Regions from separate parts of the Planococcus antarcticus DSM 14505 genome, predicted to be linked through region 2. Evidence: riboswitches for the same ligand, from Rfam matches in the RefSeq annotation. Region 2 holds a riboswitch; the other holds the start of a gene.
The links. A riboswitch is a leader RNA that binds a small molecule or an ion and turns the genes downstream of it on or off. The one in region 2 is predicted to bind cobalamin.

Region 1 (12,391 bases), 1.6 Mb from region 2:
TCCAGCCGATGCCCAGCAATTAGCAGATTTAATGAAGCGTGTGGAAAAATCAGGTTTTATGCTGTTTGAGCCGGGAGAGCGAAAAACCACGTCCGAGCAGCTACAGAAACGGCTATTTTCCATGGACCATAAATCGATCGTTTTAGTAGCAGATGAAAAGATTGAGTTGAAAGGCTATTTGTTTGCAATGAATGAAGGCGTCAAACGCAAACAGCATTGCGTTCATGTAGCGATAGGTGTGCAGCAAGGAGAGCGGGGTAAAGGAATAGGGACACAACTGTTTCTGGCCTTGGAACAATGGGCAAAAGATTTGGAACTTCATCGCATTGAACTGACTGTACTAGAGCATAACCAATCCGCGATTGCTTTGTATAAAAAAATGGGGTTCGCAGTGGAAGGGCTAAAGCGAGATTCGCTACTGATAGACAGCAAGTATGTCAACGAGTTGTACATGTCGAAACTGCTATAATGTTTTAACTCTATTAAAGCTCTTCAACCAGTCTGGAAAGATAGCTGGTGGAGAGCTTTTTTTGTTCAAAGGAAAATACTCGTTGGAAATAACTAATTACTGTTGCATTCTATACATAAATTTGGCTAATATTGTAGTTTATCTGTATTTCGAGATGTAAAAAATGTAAACTGTTAAAGGAAAGCTTTTATTAGGAGATGCATCAATGAATTCATTACTTTTTTTCTTTCTTGAGAATATGGCATTAATCATTGCTTTATTGTATTTAGCTTTAAAGGTAAAAGAAGTGCTATTTCCTGATTTGACTGAATCGAAAATGTTAGTGGCATTGAGTGTATTATTTGTTAGTTTTATGACTTTTTCGGTGATGTACAATCCGTTTTTCTATAATGGCATGAGATTGGATCTGCGGGAAGTTCCGCTTTATTTCATTTCCTTTGTCGGTGGATGGAAGGTCGGGGTCCTGTCTGCGATTTTCCCTTCCTTCTACCGTTTTTCTTTTGGAGGACCCACTGTAATTGAAGGGATTCTACAGACGATAATATTCCCGGTCATTCTGGGCAGTCTGTTCCGGGACAAAAAAACAGCTAACAAATTTTTTACTTTACTAGATGTCAAAAGGATGATGGTTGGTTGGTTGATTTTCGAACTTTTGAAATCAGTATGGATGTTGACTACAACACCCGCCACATTGTTCATCACTATTACGATGGCTGTTTTCGCAGGAATTGCTGTTCTGTCAATGGGCTTGATCGCCAATGGAGAAAATCATCACATTCTCCTCCGGAAAGAACTGGAGTCTTTTTCGAATCAGGATCCTTTGACGCAATTGCCCAATATGCGCTATTTTAGGAACAAAGTTCAGACCTTGGTCGCGCAACACGTCCCAGTATCCATCGTCATGCTAGATGTAGATTACTTCAAATCTTATAATGATCACCACGGGCATCAAAAAGGAGATGTTGTGCTGCGGTCGATTGGTCAATTAATGCAAGACAATACGCGCAATAAAGATTATGTGGCGCGGTACGGTGGTGAAGAATTCATCTTCTGTATTACCGATCCGTCTGACAACTCTGAAGCAATGGCAATTGCTGAAAAAGTGCGTATTGGAATCGAACAACATCATTTTGACGGCGAAGAGCTCCAGCCTGAAGGTAAGCTGACGGTATCGATGGGGGTCAGCCTGGATTCCTACCATAAATCTCTTGATCAGTTGATTGATGAAGCAGACCAAGCTTTATACCAATCCAAACGGAGCGGTAGAAATCAAGTATCAGCTTTTGCTGCAACAGAGGATAGGGAAGTTCTCAAAGCGCAAGCTTGAAAAACCAACTAAAGCAAGACAGCCGCTTTTTCAGTAAAGTGGCTGTCTTTTCTTATTGAAATCGACTGCTCGTACATAGCATGCAGCCAATTCGGGTAGAGTAGATAAAGAGAAAGTTAAATCAGAGTGAAATGGACCGAGATAATGGAACGAAGGATAGGGGATGTCGAATGGAGCATAATTTGCAACCAGGAATAGCAAGTCTGGAGGCAGCGGTTGTCGTTTTGCTTTTCACGGCATTTCTGCTGTATCCACTGGCTGCTGTATTGACGAGTCTGCGGTATAAAGCGTGGCCTCTGTACCGCATTTTTTTATGGAGTTTTGGAATTTTTACCATTGCCATTACCTTTACAGGGCCCTTAGCAGATTTTGCACAGGCCCATTTTGTTGGTCATATGTGGACGCATTTGCTGCTCGGTATGCTGGCACCTTTATTGCTGTTGCTAGCGATGCCCATGACTTTACTGTTGAGGTCGCTACCTGTCCGAGTGGCGAGAAACGTGTCGTTCATTTTAAAAAGTCGGCCCTTCATGCTATTGAGCAATCCGGCTGTTGCTTTGGTTCTCAATACTGGTGGCTTGTACATTCTGTATCTATCCAACTTGTTCGGATGGATGCATCAGTCATTGATTGTTTATGCCATTGTCCATCTCCATGTCTTTTTAGCTGGCTACCTGTTTACCGCTTCCATTATTTATATCGATGTGACAGCACATCGCCTAAGCTACCTGTTTCGTTCGATTGTTCTTATTCTGTCTTTGGCAGCACACAAAATCCTGTCGAAAATTATTTACGCCAATCCTCCTGCAAATGTTCCACGGGCACAGGCGGAAGCGGGGGGCATGGTCATGTATTATGGTGGCGACTTTATCGAGCTGGCCATTATCGTCATCCTTTGCTATCAATGGTATAAAGCTACCACTCCTCGGAAGACAGCTTCGATTGGAGAGATATAAAGAAAAGGTTAGGATTGGGAATAGAGTTATGGATTATTGCGGTGTTAAACGGGCACTTTCGCTTTTCAATGTCCAGGCTTCAGCGCCCAGCTCTTTGGGTCATAAGAGCTACACGGGCACTTCCGCTTTTCGTTGTCCAGGCTCCAGCAGCCAGATTCTAGGGTCATAAGCCACGCCGGCTGTGCGGCTGAAGAACGACGCTTCGCCGGCGCGTCTTATGCCCGTCGAATCTAAACGGCTGCTTCCGCTTTTCGTTGTCTAGGCTTCAGCAGCCAGCCCCTCGAGTCGCTTAAGCCTTACCAGCGATGGTAAAAAACACCATCACCGGTAAGGCTTCCAGCGCTTGTCGGGTCTAAACGGCTGCTTTCGCTTTTCGTTAACCCGGCAAATGCTTTTGATTTGGGTTAAACTAGAGATAAGCGTTTAGATTCGAATAATCTGTTTTACTACATAGAATTGAATGGATTTGAGCATCAACATCATTAGGAGGATATTCATGAATAGTTTTATTGTTATGCAAGGGGAGACCTATCAGGGAGAACAGAGTGCCGGGGTTCTTTGGACGCCACAGATCGACAAGTCAGGCATGGTGCCGCATTCTTGGTACCGGATGCAGGAGTTGAAGAAAGGCGATATCGTATTTCATTATGTAAAAGGATTTTTGGTAGCAATCAGCCATGTACGAGAAGATTGCAGAAATGGGACAAAACCAAAAAATACGGATGAGCAGCAGGACGGTACTGAAGATGCATTTATCGCACGGGCCGTTTATCGCGAATTGGAAAACCCGTTATCGGTCAAGGAGTTTTTCCGGGAAATTGAGCCTTTGTTGCCAGTAAAATACGCGGCATTTCAAGAAGATGCTAGTGGAAATTCAGGCTATTTATATCCGTGCAATGAAGAACTGGCGATGAAGTTTTTAGAACTGATCAGTTCGTTAAATATTTTTACTTTGGAAGTAGAACAGCTAGAATTATCAATGGAAGTCGTCAAAAAAACTGAGCATGACCCATTACTCAGCTTGATTGCTGAAGCAGAATTGGAAATTAAAACGAAAATGCGTAGAGGAAAAGAACAATTTAGGGAAAGCTTATTGCCGCTTTGGAATGGCGAATGTCCACTTTGTGGAATTGCCATTGTCGATGTGTTGAAAGCGACTCACGCGAAGCCTTGGAAAGACAGCTCAGCTGAAGATCGGCTAGATCCTTTTAATGGCGTCTTACTTTGTGCCAACCATTCCGCTTTATATTCAGCCGGGTTCATCGCTTTTACCGGGGGAGGACGTCTCCATGTCTCGAGTCAAATTCCAGAAGAGGATTACTCGATCTACCGATTGAAAAAAGGTGTGAAAATACCCGTATCACCAGAGCATGCTCCTTATTTACGTTGGCATAAACGAATCGTTTTTGCTGAACCAAGAAAAGTGAAACTGCTGACAAATCAAGAATAATCGTTTTTTAAGTACGTCTTTTCTCGTAAAGAATATGCTACACTTGGATTAAGTGAATAATCATGCAGAAAAAAGGTGCTGATTTGTCAGCATAACAGGGAACCCGGTTAAATTCCGGTGCTGTTTCCGCAACTGTAAGTGCGTATGAAATAAGAAAATGCCACTGTCTAGATGATTTAAATCATCTAGACGGGAAGGTTCTTAGAGTAAATCGATGCACAAGCCAGGAGACCTACCTTTTTTTGAACGTATTTTTACTCTTCGGAAGATAAGGGAATCATACGGCAAAATGTCTATTTTTGACTACTGAAGTATGTCTCTGAATAGCTATGCCGCCGCCCTTTTTTGAGGGCGGCTTTTTGTTGTTTTACGAGAGCGTTCAATGCAGTGATTTTCACCAAACCAAACCAGAGTGAGGTGAAATTGATGAAAAAAGACATGCGTTATCTTTGCTATCCATTTATGCGGGAATCCGCAGCCACTGTGGATTTTGAAATTAGGACTGATTCGTTAACCACCCGAATCGGAGAAGCCTTGTCATTGACCCAAGATGTAGAAGCTGTACAACGAGATCTGCGGATTCTACAACCTATGGCTTATCATTTAAACGGCTCTGTTCGCGGTAAAATAGCCGTTCATGAGGAAGATCTGATCGAGCTAAGTGACATGTATGATTATTATGTAAACTTCACAAGGGACAAAATCGGCAATTTTGTTTTGCCGCAAGGAACTCAAGCTGCCTGTGTGTTACACGTATGCCGCAGCGAGGCAAAAAAATCAGTACGTGCCTTACATAAAGTGAGTTTGGAACGTGAAGTGCCTGAAATCCTCTTTGATTATGCCAATCTTTTAGCGAATGTCCTATTTACGATGGCTGTTTATGTCAATCAGCATCATGACGTGCAAGAAATCCCGTTTGTCAGCAAATCTTATCCAACAAAACCCAAAAAGAAAGAAGTGGCTAACAACTAATGAAAACAACCCTATTCAAGTACGTATCCATCGGAGCAGTGGCTTTAGCTCTAGGAGCATGCCAATCCAATACTACTGAAACAGAATCTCCTGAAATAGCAACTGAATCCGAAGAGCAGTCAAGTTATTCAGTAACTGATGACTTGGACAAGGAACTGACATTTGAAGAAGTTCCAGCAACTGTCGTGTCGTTAATCCCAAGCAATACCGAAATTCTTTATGAAATTGGAGCAGGAAATCAAATTGTCGGCGTGACAGATTATGACAATTACCCGGCTGAAGCATCTGAAGTGGAGCGTGTTTCCGATTCCGTGGCGTTTAACGCAGAACGCATCATTGAAATGGAGCCTGATGTTGTCATCGGCTATTCTACAGGGGCACCAACTGGCTATGAGGATTTAGAAGCAGCAGGAATCCAAGTGTTTGTCATTGAGTCAGCCCAATCCTTTGAGGATGTATATGGGGACATCGAACAAATTTCCACTGTCATGGGACTTGAAGATAAGGGCGAGGAACTGATTGGCTCTATCCAACAGCAAATTGAAGGCGTTGAGGAAAAACTGGCTTCAGTAGAAGAAAAAAAACAGCTCTATTTCGAAATTAGTCCTTCGCCGGAAATCTATACTGCCGGCCAAAAAACTTTCCAGCAGGAGATATTAAACCATGCTAATGTAGAAAATTTGTTTGGTGATCTTGAAGGGTGGCCGCAGATTTCTGAAGAAGAAGTTATCGATCGGAATCCAAAAATCATTGCCACAACAGTTTCTTATGTAGAAAATCCTATTGACGACATCAAAGCTCGTGAAGGCTGGAACGACATCGAAGCCATTCAGAACGATCAGGTCTATTTCCTGGATTCAGACATTACTTCACGCCCGGGACCGAGAATTGGAGATGCCGTTAAATTAGTAGCTGAAACTGTGTACCCGGAAGCATTTGAATAAAATCGGCAAAAATCCCCGCTGTAAAAAGCGGGGATTCTCTATGTCAATAAGTATTCTTTGTTAGAGTACTTATTTTCCGAGGGCATCCCAGTCAATGCCAAATTCTTCTTTCAATACACGTTTTTTATCGGCTGAAGAGAGTTCGATTTTTTCTTTATTGCCATTTTCTGAACGTGTCAACTGATGGCCAGATAACGTGATACGGCCATCCGCAGTTGTCCGCGTGATTAGATCATCATGGGTGAATGGAGAATTTTTTGAAACCTGATTGAAAACACAGCCTTCATGAAAATCAGCCAACTGTTTTTCTGTTGTTGCGAACCTGTAAAGCAGCTTTTCAGTGTCGTCTTTTTCTCTGATCAGATCGTAAAAAAGTTCATCCGCTTTTTCGACACGGTATGTACCGCTGTGATCGGTATGACGTTCACCGCCAATTGGAATTGGACTGATGGTGGAATCACCAAATCCGGCGTCGACAAGATAGAGAGTATCAAGCTTTACCAGGATTGCAGCGTGTGTATCGGCTTTTGACCAAGTGCCATCAGGTTTTTGGACAGTGGCAGAAATCAGTTTTGCATCAAAATTCAGTTGCTTCAGCAACCAGTGGAACAAGCCATTCAACTCATAGCAATAGCCGCCGCGGTGATGGTTAACGATTTTGTCATAAATATTTTCGATATTCAAATAAATCGGCGTCTTGCGGATGACATCTAAATTTTCAAAAGGGATATTCTGCATATGCAAAGATTGGAGCTCAGCCAAATTCTGCAAGAAATTCTCCTGAATAAGGGCAGCGTTGAATCGTTCAAGGTATTTTTCTTTATTCATGAATTTTATTCATCCCCTTCTTCTTGATGTTTGAATAATTATTAACTATTCAAATGTAGTTTATGGTACGATTTTTATTTTTTACATGTGTAGATTACGCATTGGCGTGGTATAATGAATAAGTAAATAAAATTGTAATGACTCGGAAAATGAATGGTTGGGTAAGGTGGACAAATAAAAGAAAGCAGGGTGATGAATTTGGTATCAACTACTGATGTAGCAAAGCGTGCAGGTGTTTCACAGACAACTGTTTCACGTGTACTGAACAAACCGGATCAAGTGAAAAAAGATACGTATGACAAAGTGATGGCTGCCGTCAATGAATTGAACTATTCGGCAACAGGTACTGAAGATACGGTGCCTGTAGCCAGAACCATCAAAACAATCAGCCTGATCGCAGGACCTTTGGATGATCCAATCTTCATTGGTTCTGCTCCTTCGATTATAAGCCTTGCAAAACAACAAGGCTACCAAGTCAACGTTCATTTTGTTACGAAAGAAAATGAACTTGAAACCTATGACACTGTGCTTTCAAGTAAAGCAGATGGTTTAATTTTGACGTCGGTTCAACTTAATGAGGCGGTTTATGAAAGGATGCTTCAGTCAAAAATTCCTTTCATCCTACTCAATTCAAGCTATCCCGGCAGCCAGCACTCAATTGGGCTAAATAATGTGGAGGCTGGCTATGTTGCAGCAAGCCATCTGCTCGGCAGCAATCATCAGGAAATCGCCTGGGTCGGCGGACCGTTAAATAACCCCACTTACAAAGAGCGCTTCCAGGGATTTATCCATGCACTTCAGGAAGTTAAAAGTAAAATACGTAAAAAGCGGCTGGTAATTGCTGATACAGATAAAGCTTCTCTGTTGAACGTGTTCGAGGACCTTCAGGTTTTAAAGAAAAAACCGACCGGTATTGTAGCTGCTACAGACGAAATCGCCATCCAGCTGATGGATTTCTACCAAGAAGCAGGCTATCAAATTCCTGAAGACGTCAGCATCATCGGCATTGGTAACACAGAAATGGGACAGCATTCAGCCTTGAGCTTAACTTCTGTCGGCACGGCGGACAGCCTTGCCAATCTCGGGATAGAAGCCATAACAAGGCTGTTGGATATTTTGACACTCGATCAAGACGAAGCATTCAATGTGAGCAGGGAAGTTCTTCTGTATGAGCGGAAAACGACTGCATCTCTTTAACAAATCCCAAAAACCTAAAGGCTACATTATAGTCTTACCCTAGTATAGAGTATCTGTAAACCGAAAAAAGAGCTGTGCCGGAATTGCTTCCGGTACGGCTCTTTTTCAGTTAGTTAGAAAATAGTGAAGTATCGCCTATTATTTCATTTCTTTATGGGTAAATGGGCATTTTCCTTGAATCGGCTCGCTATCGTCTCCGATAAAAAATTGTTTCCATTCGTTGTGTTCCGGATCGCCAAAGTGACTGATGTCGGGATGTGTCGGCAGATGGTCCCATGCTTCCACACGTTGGCGGACTTTGTCGCGAGACATGACACCGCCTTTTTCGGTTCCTTTCAATCCCTCAAAGATGCGGCGGGGCTGGAAACCCAACACCATGGCGTTGCCAAGGTCACGTGTTTTCCGCTGCTTGTAGGCTGGTGTGTTACCAAAGATGAAGATCGGCTCGCCCTGAAAAGTAAAGTCCCATAAATAATGACCGGGATCGCGTGGGGCGTCTTTTGGCCATTCCATTTTATCCTCGTCATGCAAATATTGAAGAATGTCCCAAAATTGCTGGCGATAGGTCTCTAGTGAGCCTTCTTCCTTGACAGGTTCTACAAAAACGAATAATCCGTGGCGTTTATGCTTCGGGTCATTAAATAGTGTCAGAAACGATTCGACCGCGACGGGCAAATTGCTCCAGTCCTCCTGGGTGATATAGGTGTAGCGCAATTCTCCCTTTAACTCGCCACTCATTCCGAAATAGCAAGGGAAGGTCGTATCGGTTACAGTTTCGTGAAAAGTCTTGTATTCACCCAAAAGCCATTCCGGCAAATCGGTCCGTACTAAAAAATCCTCTTTTGTTAATAAAGGTGAGTTAGTTGTAATCATTAATCGTTCCTCCATATGAATAAAATAACGTCTTCTTTGTAGTTCCCTAAGAAATGCTGAGCAAAACAAAAACGGCTGAAATTTTTTCAGCCGTTTTGCGTATTGTTTAAAAAGCACCAGAGCCGCCGCCACCACCACCGACACCGCCGCCGGCAGACATAGAGCCTGTTCCGCTAGCCGAAGCACTGCTACTGGAATTGGCAGCAATGAAAAGTCCCGTCAGCAGGACTGGATTGTAAAACACGCCAAAGTCTGCAAATGCTGATTCACTGTAGGCATTGGTGAAACTTTGCGTTTTTAGATTTGCCGATTTTTCATCGTCTCCTAGAACGTAGGCAAAGGCACGCATTTTTTCGTCCGATGTTAATTGGGTCCATTCCGCTCCGTCTAGGTTTTCCATGGCCACGCGCAATTGTTTCCATTCTTCCCGGATTACATGGCCCTCGTAAGTGATGGGGGAGTAGAAGCAGAAAGCAATAAACAAAATACCGACTACGATAGAGAAAAACATCAACGCAAACAAGTTTAAGAGACCGAAAAAGACAGCGACTGCAAATAACGCCAGTCCAATGGATCCGACTGTCCAGCGAAACAGGGGATGTTTTTCATATAACTTGTGCTGTTTCACTTCTTCTGCGACACTTTGTTGCCATTCGCTGATGGATTCGTTGTAGGACGCATGGTTCAGTTCATTTTTTGTATAACTTTCAAGGTCTTTTGTTTCAAAAAACTCGCCGTCACCGACCTTGTCGAAAAGCAAATCGATTAACACCGCTTCATGTGCAAATTCAGTGTTGCGGTCAATCAACCGAAAGTGTTCTTCTGAAAGCTGTTCGACATTCTTTTTGCGCACCAGTTCCATCAAGGCGGCAGCCGTTGTGGCAGGGGTCAAAACGGAAGACTTGGTGAAATACAAAGTTGCCGGAATGCTCATCTTTTGCTTAGGGACGAAAAAGGCATCAGTAGCAGGTTGTGCCTGCTGTTTAATCTTCCGTGCACGATTCCAGGCCCAAGCGGTCAGTGCCAACAAGAGTGCACCGGCAGCAGGTATCAGCCCATTGCCGATAGAACTACCGGTGTCTTGTCTTGCCGCAAAAATGGCGGCTTCGTTTTCCAGCCGCTCTTTTTCAACAGCCAACTCCTCGCGGATAATGCCGTCCTGTTGAGGCAGGGCGGGGAACAATTCGGCATCAAAAATGACGCGAATATCTCCGTTGGTGCCTGCTGGTACCATACCCATTTCGAACAGGACCGCTCCGTCGTTTTGCAAGCTGTCTGTTTGGTAGGCTGCGTCATAGCCGACAAAATCTGTCTCTTCTGACGGAGCGGGAGGGCTGACCGCAATCGTCAGTTGTTCATATTCACTGTCGTTACGGTCATCAAAAAATGGCCAATAAAACTCAGCACCATCTTCGAATTTTTCGATGGATTTCTGGATTTCATAGCGCAATTCAATTGTCACGGTTTCATCTTCACCTTCACGGAAAACTTTGTATAGATCGCCATCACGCTCGACCTCCAATGCCGTGCCGTTTTCATAACCGTTAAAATTTTGAATCGAAGTTCCATCTTTTGGAGCTATTTCCCGTGTGATGCCGTTAAAATCGCCATCAAACTCGTACGTGTGGTTCTCGACTACTTGCACCGTACCATCTGCATTTACCTGCGCGTCGATTGTCACTTCGGGAATCGTATAATCGACGGCCAAAGCTTGGATGGGGAACAAAGCAACAACGAGCAACACCATAAAAATTATGAAAGATCTTTTCTTCTGCACTTTCATCACCTCTTTCTTTATGTACGGAAACGGCAAGCAAAAGTTTCAGAAATATCTTTTATCGAATCACTGCATGAGGCAAAATCGCATGGACGCCTTTAACATTATTGACGACTTGAGTGATGTGCAGATCGACTGCCACACTCGATAAGGCTGTTGCTTCAGTCCGGGAAATGCCATACAATTGCTCCATGAAAGAGACCATATCAGAAAGTGCGACGGATGCCGCTTCGTTGAGGTCCTCAGCGAATCCAAAAGTGATCCATCCGGCTGGCGTATTAGCACGCGGCATGGAAAGTGTCATATCTTCATGGAGGGTTAGCGTAATATCGGCCAAATCCATTGGGCATTCAATTGCCGTACCAGAACTTTCACCATCTCCTTGAAGTGCGTGGCCATCGCCCAATGAAAACAGCGCACCATCTACTGAAATAGGCAGAAACAGGCTGCTGCCTGGCACCAATTCCTTGCAGTCGATATTGCCGCCAAAATAGCCAGGAGGCTTTGTCGGAAAGCTACCGGCTTCGGCAGGTGCTACGCCCATTAAGCCGAGAAAAGGAGACAAGCCGACTTTGAATTCCTGACCGCTCAGTTCACAACTGCCGGTCATTCTTTCTGCATCTAGCTTCCAATCCACTTGTAGTCGTTCGCTATCGACAATGCCCAGTTTTTCATTTTGCCAGGCGTGTATTCCGCCAGCCCAGTTGCGCCCATACCAGCCGGGTATCAGCTTGTTGGTGCGAACTTCTAGCACCATGCCGGGTTTAGCGCCTGCGATTGCAATCGGGCCGATAATAGGATGGGCAAGTTTTTCTTCGTTTTCGCGTGATGTAAAGATCGTCCGTTCGTCGGTTTGGGATGCCGAATAACCCCATTGGATGTCGAGTGTTTTCAACTGAATAGTGTCTCCTGAAGCGACGGTCAGAATCGGCTTGTATTCCCGGTTAAAGGAAGAATGAAGCTGACTTGAATTGAGTGGTATAGAATGGATCACAAAAATGCCCCTTTCAACTGAATAGATTTTCATTTAGTTTCTTGATTATACCAATTAACTTGCTTAAAAGACTGAAAAATGAATTGTGGCAAGACCAGAAGAAAAGTGTCGGGATCCAAAAAGGAAATGTCCTTGATAATGAAAGAGAAAAGTAGTCCCAGTCAAAATTCAATAATGAGATCTAGAAAGGATCTGTTCAAAATAAAAATTGAGAAGTTGCTTAACGTCAAGACAAAGCAGGAGTTTAGAGACTGGCTTGAGGAAAATGCAATCACAGAAAAATTTTGTTGGATACTCGTTAGTGTGACGAAAAAACCAAGTGTCATTCAGTAGCTAGATGCAGTTGGAGAAGCCTTATGCTTTGGGTGGATTGATGGCATAATGAAGAAAAAATCAGATACTGAACTAGCTCAAAGGTTTTCTCCGAGAAAGAAAACAAGCAACTGGACAGAGCTGAATAAGGAGAGAGTAAGAAGACTGGAGAAATTAGGTTTGATGAAAGGGGAAGGAATGAAAATTCTACCTGACATGCGTCTTGAATCTTTCGTTATAGATAAAGAAATTGAAATTCGTTTAGAAGAAGACGAACAGCTATACCAAAACT
Region 2 (12,391 bases):
AATAAGCGAACATCGAGCTGATGCAGACTCCTTCTTTTTCAATTTCAGGAAACATCTTCTCGCTCACAAAAGAATTGTGGATAGCCATCGTTTGCCCGTCGATAATTCGGATTCTGGAAACCTTATAAACCTTATCCTCTCGCTCACACTCTAGCAGTTTGTAGATTTTTTCTTCATAACTAATTTTTTCACAGCTGATGAGGCGTGTTTCTAAATCGTAGCCTGCCTGTTCCATCTTTTCAGTAAAGCTGACTTTCCCGGTTAAATGCAGTTGGATCGGTATGGACTCTTCTTTTAAAAATCTTCCCTTGCCTTGCTTCGAATAAATGTAGCCCCGCTCCTCCAGCTTCGTCAACGCCGCTCGCACTGTCATGCGCGGCACTCTGTAGCAATCCGCCAGTTCATTTTCTGAAGGCAGCTTCTCGCCTGCTGAAAATTGCTTTGATTCAATTTTCTCCATCAACTCATCCAAAATTCGCATTTCCTTGTCAAATGAAATAACAAGACCTCCTTTTCCATCGCACTCCACTCATTGCCCGGTTGTTGGTTCAACTTATTTCTACGTTGCTCATTAGTTCCACGGATAGCCAGCCTCGCACGCCATTGATTAGCCAAATAGCGTCACAGTCCTCAAGTTCTTCTTTATAGATAATTTTTTCTTCGATAAGCTGCTGGTCCAACAACTGCTGCCTAAACGTACCAGCGAGCAAGCCGCAGGAAACTGGAGGCGTGAAAAATTTACCGTTTTTTTCAAGCACTACATTACCAATGGTAAACTCTGTAATTTGCTGTTTTTCATTCCATAATAAAGTAGAAAATATACCCTCACGCAGTTTTCCACTAGCTTCTTCATATACTTTTCGATGGGTGGTTTTGTGGAATAAAAATGGATCTTTACTGTCTACAGTTGAAAGCGCTAGTGAGCATTTTATCGGCTCTTCCACAGAAATCACCTCTTGTACCTGCAGTTCTGTTTGACCTTTTATGTCCAACAGCAACCGAATTTTGTAGACACCGGTCGGATATTTTTCTGAGATTTTTATCAACTCTCTTTCGATTTGCTGAATATTTCCCGGGAAATGAAAATAGCTTGAAGAATCTTTAAGACGCGCCAAATGATACTGAAGCAATGGATATTTCCCATCCTCCAGTTTCAAGGATTCCAGCAGACTGAACACCGGCCGTTTGGCAGTCAGCACTTCTGCTTTTGTCTGCAACTCTCTATATTCTCCTTCAGAAGTTGAATCCCAAGTGATACCGCCACCTACACCATAACGTGCCATGTCTTTTTCCCGATCAATGACAACCGTCCGGATGGGTACGTTAAAGATCGCGTTTTTTTCAGGAGTGATAAAGCCTATGGCTCCGCAATACACTTCCCTTGGTGTTTGTTCCAAAGCAGCTATATATTTCATGGTGCTAATTTTAGGTGCACCTGTAATCGATCCGCATGGAAATAATGCCTGAAACCAGTTTAAGATAGTCGTTCTTTCAGCTAGCTCCGCTTTGACTGTCGACGTCAACTGATGAACTGTCGGATACGTTTCTACCGTAAACAAAGGATTCGCTTTGACCGTTCCCCGTTTGGCTAATCGACTCATATCGTTCCTGAGCAAATCGACAATCATCAGGTTTTCAGCCCGTTCTTTCTCAGAACTTAGTAGCGCCTTAATATGTTCTTCGTCTTCTTGCGTTGTGGTTCCTCTTGGTGCAGTGCCTTTCATCGGCTTGGCTGTCAATTCGCCATTGTGGACTTTAAAGAACAGTTCTGGAGATGCTGACAATACACGGAACCTACCTAGATTCAAATAGGCACCATAATCGGCTTGCTGGTTTCTCGCAAGTTGACGGTAAAACGCCAAGTCGCTTCCTGTGAATTCTGCAAATAGGCGCTCGGTGTAATTTACTTGGTAAGTATCACCTTCTTCAATTGCCTGTTTGATCTGCTGAATTCCGTTTTTGTACTGATCTACAGAACTCGCCATTTCCCATTCTGAAACAGTGTATGATTTTTGTCCTTCAAAAACAGGCGGATTTTTTTGTGGCCCATTGAAAATACCGAACCAAAGGAGTGGCATTTCTCCTTGTGAATGCACGCGCATTTCGGGATGAAAAGCTGGAGCTGCTTCATAAGAAACGTAGCCCGCAGCGTAAAATCCGTCGCCGACTGCCTTCTCAATTTCCTCCATAATCTTTGGCACTTCTGAAAGCACATTTGTTTCAAGGACGTTCAAGGGTTCACTGAAAAGAAGCGGTTCAATTTCTCCACTTTCGTTCCGAAACTCATACAATAGGTAAGGGTTTGGCATGATCGGCACCTCCCTTATTATTTTCTTTCCACCGCTTAGCTAGTTCATAACTGTTTTTTAGCATGTTGAAGCCTTCCACAGTCAAAATCGATTCTGGATGAAACTGTATGCCTTCGATCGGAAGCGTATGATGGCGGATAGCCATGATTGCTCCATCGTCTGAACGGGCCGTCACTGATAAGCATTCAGGCAGCGGCTCTTCCGCCACCAAGGAATGATAGCGGGTCACAGCTGAAGGGTTGGAAATCTCTTTGAATAGTCCTTTGCCATCATGCGTCAGCAAAGAGATTTTTCCGTGCATGGGCCGGCTTCCCTTAACAATCCGTCCCCCAAAATGCTCAATAATGGTTTGATGCCCGAGACAGACGCCGAGTATGGGAATGTGTCCGCTCAGCTCCGTCAGCACCATCTTCCCTGCGCCATGTGCAGCAGGACGCCCTGAGCCAGGTGACAGCACAATCAGGTCCGGCATAAGATGCTCTATTTGTTTTGTTGTAAGTTCACCATTTTGAAAAACGAGCACTGTATCGTCCAGCTGCTCAAAGTAATGAACGAGGTTATAAGTGAACGAATCCTGGTTATCGATAATGATGATCATGATGAACACCTCTTAATTTCACTTTAGTTAGATCTGTCAGATGCCTTTATTATACGCTGTAAATAGGCCGAGATGGAAATTTCTCCATAAGGAAAAGCCGACCGCGAATTAACACAGTCGACTTTTTCTGTGAGTCGTATTTTTAAACCCCGCACTTCATCATAAAGGTTTGTGTTTCCTCAGTTGGCTTTGCTCTTCGATGAGCCATTAACCCTTCAACACGCATCACCATTTTATGGCCGATTCCTTCTCTCCGAAATGATGGAATCACTGAAATATGATGGACTGTAAAGCTTTCAGCGTCTTCTATATGAATACCGATGGCACCCACGTAACTATCGCCTACTTTCCAGAGAAAAAGCTGCCAGTCTGCTTGTTCGTTGTACAATTCCATGGTCTTTTTCAGCTGTTTGAAATTCCGCTCTTTAGGCATGAATGACAACAGGCCCATAGCGATTTTTTCATTTGACCGCTTGTATCTAGTTAGCATGGGGCTCCCCCCTTTCCTCTATCAACTACTCAAACAAGAGAACTTTGCTCAATGATGTCGAAAGCGACTGACAGCCTGGCGGCAAAGTCCTCAGGTGGTTCCTCTGAAGACAAATATACGCAAATGATATCCGGATTGATATCCATCCGGTGCTGATAAGTGTTCGGCAACGGAATTGGGTGCCAGTGAAGCGCATTTACAAATGAAGCCAGCTCTCCTGGTAGCAGAAACACTTCTGCTTGGTTTAAAGCTTTGCCACTATCCTTGAGATTCTTAAAGGAGATATCATGATCTAAGGTACAGGTAAAACTTTTATTATAGGAAGAAATATTAATGGTTCTTTTTCTTTTGATTAAACACTCACCGGCTTCCAATTCCACTTGTGAATTTAACAGTATGCCAACTTGCTCAGCTACTTGCTCTAACTGTTCCATCTTGCTCATCCTTTCTATTTTTCCCAAATGCTATAAATTATTGTTAAAAACAGTAATTTTGCATACAAAAACGCCGAAAAGAATTGGAAAAATTCTTTTCGGCGTTGTTTACAGCGCTATCGTCTGTCGCATCCAGCCAACTAATTCATGGACATTTTCTATATTCTTTTGATCTAACGAACAAAGTCAAAACAGATTTTTTAAATGGAAAAAGTTGTTTCTTCGTTCTCAAACGATTTATGGTCTTTCGAAGGAAAAGTTAAACTTTTTTCTTTTTGTTGCTCTCTCGATGAACGAATTGACCAAAACGCATCCTTTAGCGCCGAATCTACCTTTGAACAACAAGGATTCACGCCGAGAAAAACCAGTTGTTCTTGCAGCCAGAGTGGCGGAAAATAAGGTTGCAATCTATTCCCTTTTTCTCCATATACCCTTTCTTTTCAGATAAAACTCTTTTCAGTCAAAATAAAAAACCGCCTTTCAGCGATTTTAAACTAAGCTTTGTTTCATCTTAGGGAGTAGAGATTTCGATCAAGCTGAATCTCCCTTTCCAGAATATTTCTGCTCTTCAGATGAACCGTCTTGTGACTCTGTATCATTTATGCCGATATCCTCTTTTCTATTGCCGAAGGAGGCAAGCCTACCTATGGATAAAAAACGGCAGTGTACATCTTCGATAATTTTGCTCACGGCATATGCTCCTCAAAATAACGATGTGTAGTCACCTATCCCCTTGATCTTCTGAGAAAAACAGCTGCATTCCTTGTAGCTTGATCAGTTCCACCAATTTTTCACAGCGTCTGCTATCACTTGGCTGCGGCATCAATTCCACTTTCAGTGTCGCCACCAGCTGTGTCTTCATGTACAGCATGTCGCGGAAACGGTCGACCGCTCCGCAAAACTCTGCGAAAAAACTGTCCCCGGTACCGAAAGCAGCTGTCTGCAGTTCTTTTCTATCGAGTCTTTCGATGGCTTCGTATAAGTCGCGCATTTCTTCCGGAATTTCTCCGCTTCCCCATGTATACGTTCCGATTAGCAGGGTGTCGAAACTGGTCAATGCTGTCAGCGGAAAGTCTTCTATCCGGTATAGCATACTCTGGAGTCCTTGATTTAGCATAGCTGTCTGCAACATTTCTGCTAATTGTTCTGTGTTGCCAGTAACAGAAGTGTAGACGATTGCGCGTTTTGGCCTATAATTCGTCAAAGCCATTCGACTGCGACACTTTGGTATATGTTCTTGATTTCTGTTCGAAGAAATCGGATTTTGTCTCGTTCATCATGTCATCGCCAAACACTTGAATCCAAGGCATCGGATTGCTGCGTTCTTCGTATAAATTGTCCAGTCCAAGCTGACGCAGACGTTTGTTGGCTAAATACTCGACGTAGCCTTCAAATTCTACCAAATCCAATCCTTCAATATCGGCCAAAATGTAATGCGCCCATTCTTTTTCAAGCTGGACTGCTCGGTCGATTGTCGTGTAGATGTATTGAATGTTTTCATCCGTATGCAGTTCTGGATTTTCCGTCAGCATGATGCGGATAAACTGCGCAATAAAATACGCGTGCTGCATCTCGTCTCGTTGAATATAGCTGATCATCGTACTGGTTTTCAGCATTTTCTGTTGGCGCGCCAAGTGATAGAAAAAGGCAAATCCTGCATAAAAATAAATGCCTTCCAGATTAATAGAATTGACGCTCAGCTTAAATAAGTTTTGCGGCGTTGGATTTTGTCTGAATTCTTCGTAAGCGTCTAAAATTAAATCATTGCGTTTTTGAACAACCGGATCGCTTTTTGCTTGATCGAAACGTGCGTTTTGCTCGCTCACGGATACCAGTGAACTCAATATATACGAATACGATTCTGTGTGTACTGCTTCTTGCTGAGAAATAACCGCAAAAATGGCTTTAAAGCTGGAATCTGTCACGTAATCCATTGCCTGACTCATCGTCGGCGTTTGCAAGCTGTCGAGTGATGCCAGTTGCGTGTTGATACGCAAAAAGACATCCTTTTCGACATCGCTCAAGCTATCCCATTGCTTAATGTCATCTTGCATATTAATCTCTTGTGCTTTCCAGAAGTTAGCAAGCAGCGCTTGATACAAATCATACATTTGCGGGTACGCAATATCGTTCCAGTTTAATAGCCCCGAAGACTGGCCGTTCAAGACGCCAGTCGATCTGTTCGGATGCTCCGGATTTAATAATTTAATCTTTGTTAACGGTTCATGTATGGTCATAAGAATCCTCCTTTAGCTTTGGCATGCTTCGCATTCTTCAATTTCCGCTTGAGACGTACTACGGACATAATAAGTTGTTTTCAAGTTTTGCTTCCACGCTTCTAAATGAAGTTCCAACAACTCTTTTGCTTTAATCGTATGCGGCACATAAAAATTAAAACTAATGGATTGATCAATGTGTCGTTGGCGTGCTGCATTTTGGCGGATGCTCCATTTTTGGTCTAGCACATGACGCGAACGACGGTAATAATCGTAGGTGTTGTGATCCAAGTCGGGCGCTGTCACTTTAAATTTGAAGTTCTTTTTCTCTTCCGCGTATTCAACGGCATATAATGGATCGATGCCGTCTGTTGAACCGCCAATTTTCGCAGTGGATGAGTTTGGTGCGACGGCCATCATCCAGCCATTGCGAACACCCGTCGTTGCAACTTCTTGTTTTAAGTTGTTCCAACGTTCACTCGTGTAGTTGCGACGTTCAAAATATTCACCCGTTTGCCATTCAGATCCTGAAAACTGGCTAAACACACCTTTTTCTTCGGCTAATTGCATCGAAGCACGAATTGTTTGATAGGCAATTTCTTCGTATAGCGTATCGGCATATTCCACAGCTTTTTCAGTTTCCCAATGAATGCCTTCAAGCGCTAATAAGTGGTGCCATCCGAACGTACCTAAACCAATAGCGCGGTATTTTTTATTGGTTGCTTCAGCTTGCCCAACAGAAATCGTATTCAAATCGATGACGTTGTCCAGCATGCGTGTTTGAATTGGAATTAACCGCTCCAAAACATCTGCCTTAACCGCTCTCGGCAAGTTAATCGATGACAAGTTGCAAACAACAAAATCGCCTGGCTTACGGACCATTACAAGGTTGCCCTCTTCATCGGTATATTCTTTGACGATCGTAGTAGCTGACATATTTTGCATTATTTCTGTGCACAAATTACTGCAATAAATCGATGTTAGCCCGCGGCCTCTTGTATGCTTGTTCGGGTTTTGGCGATTAACTTCGTCTCGGTAGAACATATACGGTGTGCCGGTTTCCAGCTGAGAAACCATAATGCGCGCCATAATTTCCATTGCACGGTAAGTTTTGCGCGGCAATAATGGATGGTCGACAGCTTCTTGGTATTTATCGCTAAAGTATCTATTGTCTTTTTCATCGTAATAATCTTCAAGCCCGAGCGGCGTCCCGTTGTCGTCTTTCCAACCCATCACTTGCTTGACTTGGTGTGGACAGAATGTATGCCACTCGCCAATACTGCGGCCGTTTGCATCTTTTTCTTGCAGACGTTCCATAAACAAATCGGGAATCGATACGCCAGTGAAAATATCATGCGCTTTACGGCGTTCGTCACCGTTATTGGTTTTTAAATCTAAGAAACCGTTCATGATGTCTTTATGAAAGACGTCCAAGTAAATCGCAACTGCACCTTGGCGCTGACCCAATTGATCGACGCTGACTGCTGTATCGTTGAGCAAGCGAATCCACGGCACAACGCCTGAAGAATTGCCTTTGAATTTTTTGATGTCTGAGCCCAACGCACGTACTTTGCCGTAGTAAATTCCAATGCCGCCGCCGTCTTTACTGAGACGTGCAATATCCCAGTTGTTTAAATAAATGCCGTCTAGTGAATCGTCAACGGTGTCGATAAAGCAAGAAGACAATTGGCCGAAGCTTTTACCGGCATTCGATAAAGTAGGCGTTGCCACTGTCATATACAGATGGCTCATTGCCCAATAAGCTTCTTTAACCAGTTCTAAACGGCGCTCTTTTGGTTCGTTTTGCATCAACGTCATGGCAATAACTAAAAAGCGCTCTTGCGGAAGTTCAAACAATCGTCCTTCGTAATCCTTCGCCAAATAACGATCTGCCAGCAAAAACAAACCGATGTAATTAAACAGCAAATCCCGCTCGGGGTCGATTTCTTGACCAATTTCAGCAATTTCTTCTTGCGAATAAGCAGCTAAAAGGTCTTTTGAATAAATGCCAACTTGTGTTAATGCTTTAATTAACTCGTAAAAGTCGCCATATTTTTTAGCAGCGGAATAATTGCGGCTGTTTGCTGATTTCTTATACAAATCACTGATGTATAACTCTGCCGCCACGTAAGTCCAATCCGGTTCGTCCATTGTGATGCGGTTTAACGCATAAAGTAAGGATTGCTCGCCTTTTGCTTGTTCAGCGAGTTTTGCTGTTTGCTCAAGTAGCTCGCGCGTATCTAGACCGTAAACCTCGGTTGCCCGCTTGAGCGCTTTTTCTACTGCATCCATTTCTGTTGTTTCAGTTTTCATATTCATATCAGCACAACTCCTTTGCGTATTCGTTCACTTTCATGCGCCGTTGTTTTCGCTCTTGTGCACTTTGAAATAATTTCTTCTCGGCAGCGGTTTCCGGAATGACTCCTGTTACCGGTGTCGGTTTGCCGTCACTGTCGACTGCTACCATTGTTAAAATGGCTGTAGTTGTCAAATTTTTAACGCCAGTTTCGATTTGCTGACATTCGGCTTTGACGTACACTTCCATCGACGTTCTTCCTGTCGATATCACAACACCTTCTAAAATGAAGATATCGCCCACTTTGGCAGAAGACAAAAAGTTCACCGTGTCGATCGAAGCTGTTACAACTGCTTTTCCACTATGTCTCATCGCTGTAATAGCCGCAATTTCATCAATATACGCGAGTACAGTTCCACCGAATATGGTTCCTAAATGATTGGTATCAGGCGGCAGCACTAATTTTGTTTGAATGGTTCTTGCTACACCTGCAGCTAATGGTTCTGTCATCATTGTGATTCCTCCTTCTATGTAAAAAAAAAACCCATCCTCTCGGGGAGGATGGGTTGGAAAACGCAGAATAGCGGATAAAGACAGCAAAAAATAACTGTCCGCGCAGAATATCTTCGTTATCCTTCTCAACTCCCGAAGAAGATCATAAACTATAACAAAGGCAGGTCTCCTGGCTTGTGCATCATCCTCTGCTATCTCCTTCCCGCCCGTTGGACAGTGGATTGTGATAGCTCGTCAGCACTTACAGTTGCGGGAACAGCTCCGGGATTTCACCGGATTCCCTTTTAAGCCTTTTCAGGCACCTTCGTTATTGAATTTCACTATATATAGTTTTTTCATTTAGAAAAAACACTAAGTATTGTATCTGTAAACTATAAACCACTTTTATATCTTTGACAAGACATTTCAATTAGAGAATAAATGCTTCTTAGTTAGCCATCAAATATAGTTTCAAAGCCTGTTTAACTGTGCCCATAGTTTTCAATTGGCTGAAGTCTACACGTACGTCTACAGCTTTTAATGCCAATTCCGGACGAATTCCCGTGAAGATTAGCTGAATGCCCAACAAGCGCATAATTTGGTCAATCTTGTACAAGAATTCCGCAACGACGTTATCAATATTGTAGATTCCTGAAACATCAATGATCAGACAATGCAGATTCTCTCCCTGAATTTTCTGCGGGATGATATCAAGCAAGCGCATGCTTCGGTCACCATCAACCGATCCCACAAGCGGCAAAACAGCCAAGCCGTCAATAATAGGAACGATGGGCGTTGAAACTTCGTTTTTCAATTGCAGTAAATCGCGTTCTGTTTTTTTCTTAGCAGTCACATCGTGCAAGATGGATTGGATTGCAGTGGTATTGCCGTATTGAACCGGGTAGCAGTACAATTCGACGTCAGCTCTGGTCCCGTCAAAACGTTTAACAGTCGTATCCATCAATTCCCCAATGGTTCTGTCCTCCATACCTTTGCGGATACGCTCGGTGATCAATTCTTTATAGTCTTCTGTAAAAACATCTACTACATTCGCCCCAACAACTGCGGCTTTGCTAGCTTTAAAAAAATCAGCACCTGATTGATTTATGTATAAAACCTTCTGATTTGAATGAATAATAGTTGTTTCATGAGAATAATCCGTAATTTGCTGATACAATTCTTCTTTTTCTGGAATGCTCAATAACGGAGATGATACTGTCGGCATTTTCCTTCACTCCTTCTGGCTAAGAAACTGCCTCACCTTTCATCTTACACTTTTCTAGAAAAACTTTCATGCTTCATCCTACTATGGTAAATAGCTGAATTATTCTATTACTTATCGTTATATCTTAACTATTTTAAAACAGTATAAATATACTGTGAAAGGAAATTGTTATTTTATAATATTTTTAATCTGTTTTCCAAAAATACCCTTACATTACGTCACAGTAATTGGAGATGCGCGATGAAACAATTTATAAGAAACGCCTCTCATTGGGGCTGGTTCAGTATTGAGGTCTCTGCTTTGTCTCAATTTTTCTCTGGTTCCCGACAACTTGTTCTAACCCGATTTTTATCGAACGCTTAATCGACCGCAATGATTCACGGAAAATGGTCATTGCTGTTTCCATTTGCTTGGCCGTCGCCTGCTGTTTCATTAATTTTTGACGAGTCTAGTGATGTTGTTTATCAGCTTCTTTTTTATCCACTTGCTTTGGCAAGGTTTCATATTATCCGTTTGACAGCGTTCACTCCCTTCCTAATTCAAAATTCTTCTAAAGAAATAGGCTTCTTGCTGGATAAGGAAATCGTGCTAGAAAAACTGCTCAACGAAAAAAAATTGGATCTTCAAAAACCCCTTTACTCCGAGAGTAAAGGGGTTTTTGAGATTTTAAGAATTCTCAACTTAATATCGAATAAAAAAAGTTGCCCACGTGGACAACCCCTACTTTCCTATCTATGCATCGATCCATTCAGAAGCTTTTTCTTTTTCTGTTTTAGGTTCCTCGGCTTTTTTAGTGTTTTTGCTTGTGTAAGGCTTAAAACTCTTGGCTTTATTGGCGCCGGCTTTCCAGCGGGTCCATCCTTTTTTGCCAGTTCCCTGACCTGTACCGCTTTTCGCTTTCGCTTTGCTCATTCTAATCACTCCATTACTGCTACGATGAAGTACAGTTTATCACATCAAGGCCTAGAGTGAAACTTAAATGTTCTCCTGATTTACGGGAAGGAGACCTTTTTAGAAATCCTGATTCATTATGAATACCGACTTGCCAATTTTCCGCAAATACAGGGATACAGTTCCTGCACGGTGACAACGCATAATTTTTCATGTCAAAAAGAGCAAGCCCCTAAAAGCAAGGCTTTGCTCTTCCTCCTTGCCTTTACTTAGCAAGTATTTTTTGAACGTCCTTTGCAAACGATTCGGGTGTGTCTTTTGGCGAAAATCGTGAAACGATGTTGCCGTTTTGGTCAATCAAAAATTTTGTGAAGTTCCACTTAATGCCACTTGTTAGAAACCCTTTTGTATTGCTAGTCAAATAGGTAAAAAGCGGATGTGCATCTTCGCCGTTAACCTTTACTAAGTCGTGCATGGGGAAAGTAATACCATACGTCATGCGGCAAGCTTCCTGCGCTTCTTCTCCAGTGGCTTCTTCTTGTTTAAATTGATTGGACGGGAAGCCTAAAACTACTAATCCTTGATCCTTATAGTCTTCATACATTTTTTCCAGGCCGTTAAACTGATCTCTCAGTCCGCATTTTGTTGCCGTATTGACAATCAGCATGGCCTTGCCTCTGTATTCACTTAATTGATAGTCCTCTCCGTTCGGCTTAGTCACAGTAATATCATAAATATTCATCCGGCATCACTCCTCATTTGATAGCTCAAGATAGGTTCTCTTACAAATCCATCGTTTTAAAAGAAGCATTCAGCTCTTTCAGGTTTTTCATCAGCTTGATTGCGCTGACTTCTATGAAATTGCAGCTGTGACTTTCTCAAAGACAGCCTGTTCGACCGCTATTTGTTCACTTCGGGCTTTTTCTGTCAATGAAATTACAAATTCACGTTTATCCTTTTCGGACTGCTGCTTAGTCAGTCTGCCATGCTCAATCATCCGATTGATAATGGGGTTAATGTTCCCGTGCCAAGACCCAATCGTACACCTATTTTTTTGGTCAGCAGCTTGTCTTCCTCCCATAGAACAAGGAGCACGAGATACTGCGAAAATGTCAGATTGAACGATTCTAATGCTTTAACATACATTTTCGAAAAATTGCTGGAAGCTTTATAGACTTCAAAACATAATTGCTGTTCAAGTTTTGTGGGTTTTTCCATTTACATCTCACCTATACTTTGTATTATAAAACGCTCGTTTCCATATCCACTGACTCTTTGATCGCTTTTGAATACGGGCAATACTGATGTGCTTTTTCTACGTATTCCTTTTTTAGCTCTTCATCAATTCCAATAATATCGACGACAAGTTTCACGGCCAATTTAACGCCGCCATTATCCTTATCTCCAATCCATGCTACAGTTGCTATCACTTCACTTTTC

Region 1: linked by a shared signal. The riboswitch ahead of BBH88_RS09550 (hypothetical protein) and the one ahead of BBH88_RS17320 (acyl-CoA thioesterase) in region 2 are both predicted to bind cobalamin.

What each region holds. Positions count from the first base shown of each region.
Region 1 covers NZ_CP016534.2:1,904,160-1,916,550, reverse strand. Annotated here, with positions in the region: gene BBH88_RS09570 (GNAT family N-acetyltransferase) at 1-469, shown strand, start outside; gene BBH88_RS09565 (GGDEF domain-containing protein) at 675-1,796, shown strand; gene BBH88_RS09560 (cytochrome c oxidase assembly protein) at 1,967-2,752, shown strand; gene BBH88_RS09555 (HNH endonuclease) at 3,249-4,202, shown strand; cobalamin riboswitch at 4,258-4,456, shown strand; gene BBH88_RS09550 (hypothetical protein) at 4,629-5,174, shown strand; gene BBH88_RS09545 (ABC transporter substrate-binding protein) at 5,174-6,118, shown strand; gene BBH88_RS09540 (arylamine N-acetyltransferase family protein) at 6,188-6,946, opposite strand; gene BBH88_RS09535 (LacI family DNA-binding transcriptional regulator) at 7,139-8,143, shown strand; gene BBH88_RS09530 (YqcI/YcgG family protein) at 8,282-9,016, opposite strand; gene BBH88_RS09525 (DUF2207 domain-containing protein) at 9,123-10,799, opposite strand; gene BBH88_RS09520 (acetamidase/formamidase family protein) at 10,852-11,787, opposite strand; partial or broken gene BBH88_RS09515 (YdeI/OmpD-associated family protein) at 11,989-12,391, shown strand, end outside.
Region 2 covers NZ_CP016534.2:3,519,701-3,532,091, forward strand. Annotated here, with positions in the region: gene BBH88_RS17275 (GntR family transcriptional regulator) at 1-472, opposite strand, end outside; gene pabB (aminodeoxychorismate synthase component I) at 549-2,309, opposite strand; gene BBH88_RS17285 (anthranilate synthase component II) at 2,284-2,907, opposite strand; gene BBH88_RS17290 (GNAT family N-acetyltransferase) at 3,050-3,397, opposite strand; gene BBH88_RS17295 (DUF1259 domain-containing protein) at 3,427-3,831, opposite strand; gene BBH88_RS19295 (hypothetical protein) at 4,363-4,521, opposite strand; gene BBH88_RS17305 (flavodoxin domain-containing protein) at 4,553-5,041, opposite strand; gene BBH88_RS17310 (ribonucleotide-diphosphate reductase subunit beta) at 5,022-6,068, opposite strand; gene BBH88_RS17315 (ribonucleoside-diphosphate reductase subunit alpha) at 6,081-8,366, opposite strand; gene BBH88_RS17320 (acyl-CoA thioesterase) at 8,368-8,853, opposite strand; cobalamin riboswitch at 8,999-9,177, opposite strand; gene BBH88_RS17325 (PAS domain S-box protein) at 9,284-10,060, opposite strand; gene BBH88_RS17330 (DUF3934 family protein) at 10,793-10,972, opposite strand; gene BBH88_RS17335 (glutathione peroxidase) at 11,217-11,693, opposite strand; gene BBH88_RS20060 (transcriptional regulator, SarA/Rot family) at 11,805-12,032, opposite strand; gene BBH88_RS19730 (MarR family winged helix-turn-helix transcriptional regulator) at 11,945-12,169, opposite strand; gene BBH88_RS17345 (Ohr family peroxiredoxin) at 12,193-12,391, opposite strand, start outside.